DNA from 3 places in the Nonomuraea sp. NPDC052129 genome. Region 2 is predicted to be linked to each of the others. Evidence: riboswitches for the same ligand, from Rfam matches in the RefSeq annotation. Region 2 holds a riboswitch; each other region holds the start of a gene.

Region 1 (3,266 bases), on a different contig from region 2:
GCGAGATCTTCCGCAACGGCACCGACGGCGCCGTCCTGCTCGGCTCCCCCGAAGGCGGCGGACACAGCGTCGACCCCGGGACAGCCCTTCCCATTGACATCCAGGTCGTCTACCCAGACGAAAGCCCCGCCTACGAACGCCTCACCGGCCTGAACGCCCAGCAACTGGGCTGACTCGCCGGATCGCCGGATCGCCGAAAGTATCGTCCAACGCCGAACTCCCCGCGAAACCGTGGTGTCGCGGGGAGACCGGCCGGGGGTCCGGCCTTGCGTTAGATGTGCTCGGCGGGGTTCGCCGGGAGGTAGAAGTTCCAACTGCCGTGTCCCTCGTGGGCACCGCCTGCGGGGCAGTGCCCGTTGTCGGGGCGGCCATTCCACCAAAGGGTGTAGCACTTGTTGCAGAAGCGCCAGTTGTCCTGCTGCGTCGTCGGTGACATGTCCCCTCCTCAGTATCGAGAACCGGCTCGCTGTCCGGCCACCGTCAGTGTCTGAGGTGACGGCAGGCCCGTGACATCCCCAAACTTGGGGGGTTGCGGTCGGATGGGCAGATAAGGCAGCCATGCGCTGTTCAGCCCAACGTGGTGGGCTTTTCGGCAGCCGGTACGGGAGCGTAAGACGCCGACGAGCGCGCGTCCAGAAGGACGCGCGCTCGTCGGCAGGAGAGCCCTCGATCAGGAAGTCGTCAGGCGCCGTAGCTCGGGTAGCCGTAGCCGACCACCTGGGACGTCGGCCGGACGCGCTGCTGCACGCTGCCGTTGCCGGTGTTGCCCTCGATCGTGGAGATCGTGCCGTCGTGGTTGTCCTTGACGACGAAACCGACGTGCTCGATGTCGTCCAGGCTCTTGCTGCCGCCCCACGAGAAGAACACCACGGCACCCGGCTTCGGGGTCGTGCCCCAGTGGTTGTTGCGGGCGAACCACTTCGCGTGCTCGACCGTGTAGGCGTCCCAGCCGATCATGCTGCGCGCGCCGGACTGGTCGCCGACCCACGAGACGAACATCGAGCACCAGGCGGCGTTCAGGTAGTCCGCCCGGGTGCCGCCGTCGCGCCTGAGGGTCTCCAGGGCGCGCGGGGAGTTCATGTACCACTTCTGGAACTTGGTGCCGCCACCGTAGGCGTTCTCAGTGGTGCCGACCTGGGCCTTGGCCAGCGCCAACACCCGCGAGACCGTGGCCTTGGCCTTGATCTCGCTCTCCGGGTGGCTCTTCGCGGCGGCGTGCGCCGGAGCCGCGGCAGCGTGGGCGGTGGCGGTGTCCGCGTGGGCGGCGGACTGGCCGGCGAAAGCGGCGGCCGCGACGCTCACGCCGAGGATGGCGTGAGCGAAGGTCGACTTGGTGGCGCGAAAAAGATGGGACTTGGCCATCGAGGGGGTAACTCCTTGCTTCCATGCCGCTTACCGGGTTAGCTGACGGGTTCGGACGTGGAAGCTGTCCTACGGCACGTGACGTGCCGATACACCCCAAAGGACGGTGGGTCCCCGGTTCCGCGCGAGGCGGATTCAGCGGTCACAGGACGGTCCTGTGATGCCTTTGTGCGATGGTCTGGCAACGAACGGACAAACCGGACGTATGCCTCATATGACCACAAAGGTAATGCAAGAGGCAAGGGTCTTACAAATAGATGAATCCCCAGCTAAGAGAGCTGCGCCCTCGCGTCGGCCAGAAGCCCCATCATGGCAAGGCTTTCGTCAAGTGGCATGATCGCGGATTCGGTCCTGCCTTCGGCAATGGCGTCCCGTACCTCGCGTACCTCGCCGGCGTACCCGTTGTCCGCCGGATCGAGCTCGAGCTCCTCCGTCTCCATCGACGGCCCGCTCAGCACGACCCGCTCCGGCGCCCAGAACGGCGCCTTGATGTGGGCGCGCATGTCGGTGCCCACCACGAGGGCGTCGTTCGCGTACGGGCCCAGCAGCGAGCACTCCACCAGAGCCCGCCTGCCGCCCGGATAGACCAGCACCCCGCCCGCCTCCGCGTCCACCCCTGAAGGCGCCAGCGAGCCCGTGACGTGCATCCGTGAGGGCATCCCGAGCAGCAGCTGTGCCAGCCCGAACGAGTAGACACCCAGGTCGAGCAGCGCCCCGCCGCCCAGCTCCGGCGCCCACAGCCGGTGCGCGGGATCGTAGGGAGCTTTGAAGCCGAACGACGCCTGGACCGAGCGGATCTCCCCGAACCGGGGATCGCCGGCCACCCGCTGGATGAGCGGATTGAACCTGGTCCACATGGCTTCCATCAGAAACACCCCGGCATCGCGGGCGAGCTGGACCATCCGCTCGGCGTCGGCGACGGACGCGGCGAGCGGCTTCTCGCACAGCACCGCCTTGCCCGCCGCGATCGCCGCCTCGGCGACCTCCAGGTGCTGGGCGTGCGGGGTCGCCACGTAGACCGCGTCGACGCCGGGGTCGGCGCACAGCTCCGCGTACGAGCCGTACGCCGACTCGGCGCCCAGTTCCGAGGCCAGCGCCCGCGCGCGGCCGAGGTCGCGCGAACCGACGGCGGCCACCCGCATTCCTGGCTCAGCGGCGATGACCGCCCCGACTTTTGCAGCGATGACACCCGTGGCCGCTATGCCCCATGCGAGATCCTTCATGGGGAAAGATCCTAGGGACTTACCCCATCCAGCTGAAAGTCTCCGGGTCGGGCCCGATCCGGCCGTCCTGCTTGGTCAGGGCGCCGATGGCCGCCATGTCCTCGGTGTCGAGGACGAAGTCGAACACCTCGGAGTTCTCCTTGATCCGCGCGGGCGTGACCGACTTGGGGATCGTCACGTTGCCCAGCTGGATGTGCCAGCGCAGCACGATCTGGGCGGGCGTCTTGCCGTGCTTGTCCGCCAGCACGGCCAGCGCCGGGTCGCCGAGCAGGCCCTTGCCCTGCCCCAGCGGGCTCCACGCCTCCGTGAGGATGCCGTTGGCCTCGTGGAACTCTCGTAGCGCGCGCTGCTGGAAGTACGGGTGCAGCTCGATCTGGTTGATGGACGGAACGATGTCGGCCTCGTCGATGACCCGGGTGAGAGTCTCGATGGTGAAATTGGACACACCGATCGCCTTGGCCCGTCCCTGACGGTAGATCTTCTCCAGGCTGCGCCATGCTTGGAGGTACTTGTTCCGCGACGGCACCGGCCAGTGGATCAGGTACAGGTCCACGTAGTCGAGCCCGAGCCGGGACAGGCTCTCGTCGAACGCCTCCTCCGCCCGCTCGTGGTCGTTGTTGAAGAGCTTGGTGGTGACGAACAGCTTCTCGCGCGGGATCCCCGAGGCGCGTACGGCCCGGC
Region 2 (3,266 bases):
GATCCCTTACGTCAGCTCGTGGTGAGCTTGGTGATGGCGCCGACGATGTCCGGCCAGAGCGGCCGGGGCAGGTCATGGCCCATACCGGGGAACGTCAGCAGCGTGGCGCCCGGAATCGCCGCCGCCGTGGCGTGGCCGGCGGCGACCGGGACGAGAGCGTCGGCCTCGCCGTGGATGACCAGGGCGGGGATCCCCAGCGTGCCGAGCCGCTCCGTGCGGTCACCGGAGGCCATGATCGCGGCCAGCTGCCGGGTCGTGCCCGGCGGGTCGAAGCACCGGTCGTACGCCTGGCCGGACAGCCGGAGGATGCGTTCCCGGTCCATGTCGAAGCCGGGCGAGCCGATCACCGCCCAGGTCCTCAAAGACTGGGCGAGCACGGCGTCCCGATCGGTCGGGGGCGCGGCGAGCAGCACCGCGCTGGCCTCCGGCGTGGGCGGGGCCACGTCCGGGCCGGGAGTCGACATGATCGAGGTAAGGGTCAGCACCCGCTCGGGGTGCCGGATGGCGAGCGTCTGGGCGATCATCCCGCCCATCGAGGCGCCCACGACGTGGGCGGCGGGCCAGCCGAGGACGTCCATCAGCCCGGCCGCGTCGTCGGCCATGTCGTCCAGCAGATACGAAGAGGACGTCCCCAGTGTGGGAACGCCCTCGTCGTGCAGGTGCGTGGAGAGTCCGGAGTCACGGTTGTCGAATCTGACGACGTGATGGCCCTGCTCCGCCAGGAGCTCGCAGAGCTCGTCGTCCCAGTGGATGAGCTGGGCGCCGAGCCCCATGATGAGGAGCAGGGGACGTCCGCCGGGTGAGCCGAAGGTCTCGTACGCGATCTCGATGCCGTTTGCGGCTGCAAGCGTGGTCACGAGGTCAGAATGACATTCTGTTTCCCGCGACGCAAAGACCGTCAGCTCCGAAATAGACGACCATCAAGGCCGTCGGCTCCGGACCTGACGGCCGTCAGCAAGACCGTCTTCGGACCTGACGGCCGTCAGCGCCGGACGAGCTTGCGGATCCGGTCGCGGCCGACCGTCGAGCCGCCGAACATCGCCAGCGCGACCGCCGCGGCGGCGCCACCGATGGCGTTCGACTCGACAACCTTCTCTTCAGCCTTGTCGGCCTTCTTGGCGGCCACCGGCACAGCCTTGGCGGGAGCGGGCTTGACCGCGGCGGGCTTGTCACCCTCGGCCACGATCTTCGGGGGCTTGGCGGGGTTGTGGTCCACGACGGCGTACGCACCGGTGGAGAAGGGCTGCGGGTAGTTCTTCTTGCCCGGGCCGCTACCCCACTTGGTGATGACATAGTCGATCTTGATGTGGCCCGCGCCACCGTTGCCGTCCACGCCCAGCGTGCTGGAGTTGAAGCGGCCACCGGTCAGGGCGGCGAAGGTCTTGGCGTCGAGGTCGAGCATGACGCCGCTGGAGGACGGCACGCCCGGGCCGCGGTCGCCGACGAAGAAGGGCATCTTCTTGCCCTTGTAGACGACGTAGCCCTCGGTCATGAGCGGCCAGCTCGGGCTGGCGGCGAGCCCCTTCTGCATGGGCTTGCCGCTGGCCGGCAGCCCGGTGTCCCCGGCGCGGCCGGAGGAGTCGTCCCAGAAGTAGGACGCGGTGGTCTTGCCCTTGAGCAGGACCTTCTTGTCACTGCCGGAATCGGCGTGTGCGGCGGTGCCTGCGCCGATGGAGATCGCACCGACGACGGCGGCGGTGAGCATGGCAGATCGAACAGACATGGAGTAGCAAAGTCCTTTATACGGGAACAAGGGGATTGCGCTCGCGAAAGGTGTGCGTAGCCGGGCAAAACGCCAAACGGGCGCTACGCGGAGCGTGGAAGAGCGGGGGGAAGGTGCCGGTCAGTCAGCGGACGACAACACGCGGGCTGGCGGCACGACGCGGGGGTAACGCATGCGGTAGGTGTCCTCTCCATCTCGCCTACCGGGTTAGCTGACGGGTTCGGACGTGGAGATGCCCTACCGACCGCGGTCGGATTCACCCCTAAGGAACGTTTGGTTCCCCGGTTCCCGCGAGCGGGATTCGGCGCCTGCCGGTTGGTACTCCCCTGTTGAAGCCCCAAAGTCACCGGCTGGTAACTCCATGAACTATAGGTACCGAACCGGACAAAGGCAAACATAAGGCCATGAAACGGGCGAAGATCTACCTAGGAGGTCAAGAAAAAAGGGGGTACGGCATGCCGTACCCCCAGAAAAGCTCAGGTCAACCGCCGCTCTTCCGCCTGAAAGAACGCTTGCTGGCGGCGGGCCCGTGAGCGCCGTGAATCTTGGAAGGGTCGTTGCCCCTGCCACCCGCGCTCGAGTCGGCATGCTGGTTACGCTTGCGCTCCAGCGCCTCGCGGAACTTGCGCTTCATCTCGTCCTCGGGAGTTTCGTCGACTTCCGGCTCCGGTGTTTCCGCCATGAGGACCTCCTGGTGTTGGGGACAAGAACCAGCTTCCCATGACGGCGCTCAGGACGCGAAACTGGCCTCGACCTTGGACTGGGGCGTTTCCCGGTCGATCCGCGCACCGGGCATGGCGATCAGGGCCACCAGCGCCACGAGGGCGCCCGCGACACCCAGCGAGGGGATGACCAGGGCCGCGGCCGAGGCGTGCGCGGCAGCCAGTCCGTGCAGCGGCGCCTCGGTGGCGATGACAGAGGTGTAGGCGGTGCCGGCCAGCGCCAGGGCGACCGAGCCGCCGATCTGGCGGAAGAACGTCAGGTTGGCCGAGGCCGTACCCATGTACTGGGGCGGCACCGAGTCCCGCACGGCCACGGTCAGGCCGGAGAGCATCGGGCCCATGCCGAGACCGATCAGCGCCATCCACCCGACGAGCACCCAGGGCGGCGTGTCCAGCGTCAGACCGGCGCACAGCAGCGTGCCCACGACCAGCAGGAACGGCGCCGCCACCAGCCACGGCTTGTAGACGCGCGTCCGGCTGATCAGCGCGCCCACGACCATGCTGCCCACCACCATGGCCAGGGTCAGCGGGTAGATCCGCAGCCCCGACTCGGTGGCGCTGGCGCCGAGCGCCTCCTGGAAGTAACGCGGCAGGAACACCACACCGGCGAACATGCAGAAGGCGGTGAAGAAGGAGGTCACGTTGACCAGCGTGTACGTACGGTTCCGGAACAGGTGCATGGGCATGATGGGCGCCTCGGCCCGCATCTCCACCACCACGAACACCACGAGCGACACCAGAGCCAGCACGATCGGCCCGATCACCGGCACGCTGGTCCACGTGTGGCCGTCGAGCCCCTTCTCGGTCAGGCCGATGAGCAG
Region 3 (3,266 bases), on a different contig from region 2:
CACCGCGATGCTCTCCGTGGAGGCCGTCGGCAGGACGACATCGGTCTCCTGCGCCTTCCCCGCCGCCTGCACGACCCCTTTCCGGACCAGAGGCGTCCGCGGGTTGCCGCCCGTCAGGACGAACGTCTCACCCTCCCCGAACTTCTCCTTGACCTTGCGGGGAAGGCCGTAGCCGACGACCTTGCTCTGGTCCCTGTCCTTGCGCTTGAGCCACACCTTGTCGACGTTGGCCTCGATCGTGGAGATCTGGTCTCCCTGTACCTTCTCGACGATGCCCGCATGGTCGATCCGCTCCACATCGCGTGACCCGCTCCAGTCGTAAAAGACGATGGCGCCGGGCTCCGGCTTGTCACTCCAGGCGTCCTGCTCCTTGAACCACTTGGCGTGGTCGACGGTGTAGGCGAAATCCCCCACGTACTTCTCGACGCCCGCCTGGTTGGCGGCCCAGGTAATGAACATGTCGCACCATGGGGCGGTCTTGAAGTAGGGGTCGCTGTTGTCCACGTTGGCGTAGTACCAGTTACCGAACTTGCTGTAGCCGTCGGTTTTCTCGCGATAGCCGAGATTTTTCTGGGCAGCGTCGAGCAGCCCGTCCACAATGGATGGCATAGGTCCGGGGTTTGACCCTTTCTCCTTATGGCCTACCGGGTTAGCTGACGGGTTCGGGCCAGGAGATGACGCCCTACCGCCGCATCCGTGGCGGATTCACCCCATGCGTGGATCGCTCCAGGCTCTGGTTCCCCCGTTCCCGCGGCGCGGGCCTCGGCACCAGCCGGCCGCCTCCACCGCGAAGGCAAGTCACCGGCAAGTACGAAGGACTGTAGTAGGTAGAAAGGGTGACTGGTTACCGAAATGAGATTTTTGGCATAAAAGATCTATCCAACGCAGACCGACCAATACCGTGCGCTACACGTTGTTATACGCAAGGCAAGCACCGCAGCGGGTCAACGCGTGATCACTCAATCACCCTCACCACGCCTGCGAGATTGCGCGTGTGGGCGGGCACCAGTTTGACGACGTCCCCCGTCCGCCGGGCTTGGATCATCTTTCCGTCGCCCCAGTAGATCGCGGCATGGGAAATGTAGCCCGGGTTGGTGGGGTCCAGCCGCCAGAAGATCAGGTCACCCGATCGCATCTGGGAAAACGGGACCCGGGGTCCACTGGCGAACTGCTGATGCGTCACCCGCGGCAGCCGAATGCCCGCCCTGCCAAAGGCCCACTGGATCAGGCCGGAACAGTCGAAGGCGTCAGGTCCCTCGGCGCCCCAGACATACGGGGCGCCCAGTTTGCTCTTCGCCGCCGCGCACGGTCGGCTTGGGCGTGTAGGCCCGGAAGGTCGATGGTTCCACCCCCACCGTTCCCACCCTCCTACCGCCGAGCGGTATCGCCGCCGCATCGACGATCTCCATGGAGCTCACGCCTTTGCGTACTCGAACCCGCTCGATCATTTGTTCAGGCAGCGGACGATTCGCGACCACAAGCAGGTGTGGCTCCCGCAGACGGTCGAGGGCCGCCACAACGGGCGGTTCAGGCGCCGGCGAGGCTTTGCCCGGCTTCCCGGGTCCAGCCCGAAGACGCCGGGGCGGCTTCGCCGGTCGCTCGTAGTCGACGAGGGCTAACATCCCCGCTACCAGCGTTGCAACCACGAGTCCGGCCACTAGGTACACCGCTCGGGGCAGCACGCTACTACGGTTCATAGTCACTGCGACATTATGCACAACCCGAACAGCGACACAGCGGCCCACCGCTCAGGCACGGCACCACGCCGTGGTAAAGGTAAAGGATTAATGGCTGAACCCTAGGCCACACAGGGCATTGGGGTCGGCTTCCAAAGGTTTCGCTTGCGCTGGCCATTTGGCTTGCATACCTTTACAGGCCCAAGGCCGCAGCGTTCCGATGGTGGCCTGTAATGCCGAGACCGCGTCTCGTCTGCACCGGCGTTGTGTGCAGATCGTAGCCGCGGCCGCCGAGTCCGCTTTCTCGCGGAGCCGGGGATCCACTTTCTTGGGGTGAATCGGTGCGCCCGTCCCAACGGGGCTCCGTAGGGCACTTCCACGCCCGAACCCGTCAGCTAACCCGGTAGGCGGCATGGAAGCAAGGAGCCATTCCCCGCATGTCCAAACACCTCTTGCCGAACTACGGCAGGTCCGCCCGTAAGCACGGCCTCACCCTCGCCGCAGCGGCCGTGGCCAGTGCACTCATCACCAGTACGCCCGCCTTCGCCAGCGACCACGCCAGCGAGACCCAAACTGGCGTCTCGCGGTCTGCGACTTCCTCCCAGCCCCAGCGCCAGGTCACAGCGGACGCCGTGCTGAAGCTGGCCCAGCAGCAGGTGGGGACGACGGAGAACGCCAGCGGCGGCGGCACCCGATTCCACAGCTGGTACATGACTTCCCCCAGGGCCCAGGAGACTCTGGCCCGCGACGGAGGAAGCCTTCAGGCCTACGCCAACGCTCCGTGGTGCGCCATGTTCGTCTCTTGGGTCGGTGAGCAGACCGGCGTTAGGCCGACGATGGGATGGGACGCCTATACGGTCACATGGGCGCGGTGGTTCAAGAACAACGGACGCTGGGGCACCCTTGCCAAGCCCGGAGCCGTCGTTTACTACGCATGGGGCGGCGACAAGAGCATTACTTCCATCGACCACATGGGCCTGGTGAAGAAGGACAACCGCGACGGCACCATCACCGCGATCGAAGGCAACACCGGCAATGGGAAGGTCGAGGAGCGGGTGCGACCCAAGTCCGACGTCGTCGGCTATGGCTATCCGCAGTACAAGTCCTGACATCAGGGAAGCCGTCGCTTCGGCAATTGCTGTAAGAGAGCTGCTATGCGGCTATCCGCGCATCAGCATTAGCGGCCGATCCTACTATGTCATATAGTGAAAAGTCGGCTGGCTGGTCCTCCCGGGAGGGGACAACCGCAGCCATCCGTTCGGACGTACTCGGCATTCGCCCCCGTGATGCCGGGCACGTCGTCCTAGGAGATCGACTTCCGGTCGTGCCGAGGCCTAGCCGAGAACCCCAAGCAGGTCCCGGCAAGCGCGTTCGCAGTCACGGCAGGCCTGTGCACAGATGCCACAGTGGGCGTGCTTGGTGTGCCGCCCGCACTCGTCGCCGCACGCCTTGCATGCCTGGGCGCAGGCTTCGAGGACCACACGCGTCATGTTCGCGTCATAGCCCGTGTGCCGCGAGAGCACGCGCGCAGTGGTCTCGCAGATGTCCGCGCAGTCCAGATCGCTGCGTATGCATTTGACCATTTCGGCC

The links. A riboswitch is a leader RNA that binds a small molecule or an ion and turns the genes downstream of it on or off. The one in region 2 is predicted to bind cyclic di-AMP.
Region 1: another riboswitch for cyclic di-AMP. It lies ahead of AB0L53_RS38870 (CHAP domain-containing protein); the one in region 2 lies ahead of AB0L53_RS21700 (hypothetical protein).
Region 3: another riboswitch for cyclic di-AMP. It lies ahead of AB0L53_RS47165 (CHAP domain-containing protein); the one in region 2 lies ahead of AB0L53_RS21700 (hypothetical protein).

What each region holds. Positions count from the first base shown of each region.
Region 1 is NZ_JBFAVX010000024.1:15,886-19,151, forward strand. It holds gene AB0L53_RS38860 (hypothetical protein) at 1-173, shown strand, start outside; gene AB0L53_RS38865 (hypothetical protein) at 272-436, opposite strand; gene AB0L53_RS38870 (CHAP domain-containing protein) at 682-1,362, opposite strand; cyclic di-AMP (ydaO/yuaA leader) riboswitch at 1,375-1,513, opposite strand; gene AB0L53_RS38875 (Gfo/Idh/MocA family oxidoreductase) at 1,632-2,585, opposite strand; gene AB0L53_RS38880 (aldo/keto reductase) at 2,605-3,266, opposite strand, start outside.
Region 2 is NZ_JBFAVX010000009.1:83,165-86,430, forward strand. It holds gene AB0L53_RS21695 (alpha/beta hydrolase) at 12-857, opposite strand; gene AB0L53_RS21700 (hypothetical protein) at 983-1,723, opposite strand; cyclic di-AMP (ydaO/yuaA leader) riboswitch at 1,905-2,040, opposite strand; gene AB0L53_RS21705 (DUF5302 domain-containing protein) at 2,205-2,405, opposite strand; gene AB0L53_RS21710 (MDR family MFS transporter) at 2,454-3,266, opposite strand, start outside.
Region 3 is NZ_JBFAVX010000035.1:42,117-45,382, reverse strand. It holds gene AB0L53_RS47175 (CHAP domain-containing protein) at 1-609, opposite strand, end outside; cyclic di-AMP (ydaO/yuaA leader) riboswitch at 624-778, opposite strand; gene AB0L53_RS47170 (NlpC/P60 family protein) at 956-1,396, opposite strand; cyclic di-AMP (ydaO/yuaA leader) riboswitch at 1,955-2,101, shown strand; gene AB0L53_RS47165 (CHAP domain-containing protein) at 2,114-2,785, shown strand; gene AB0L53_RS47160 (four-helix bundle copper-binding protein) at 3,011-3,266, opposite strand, start outside.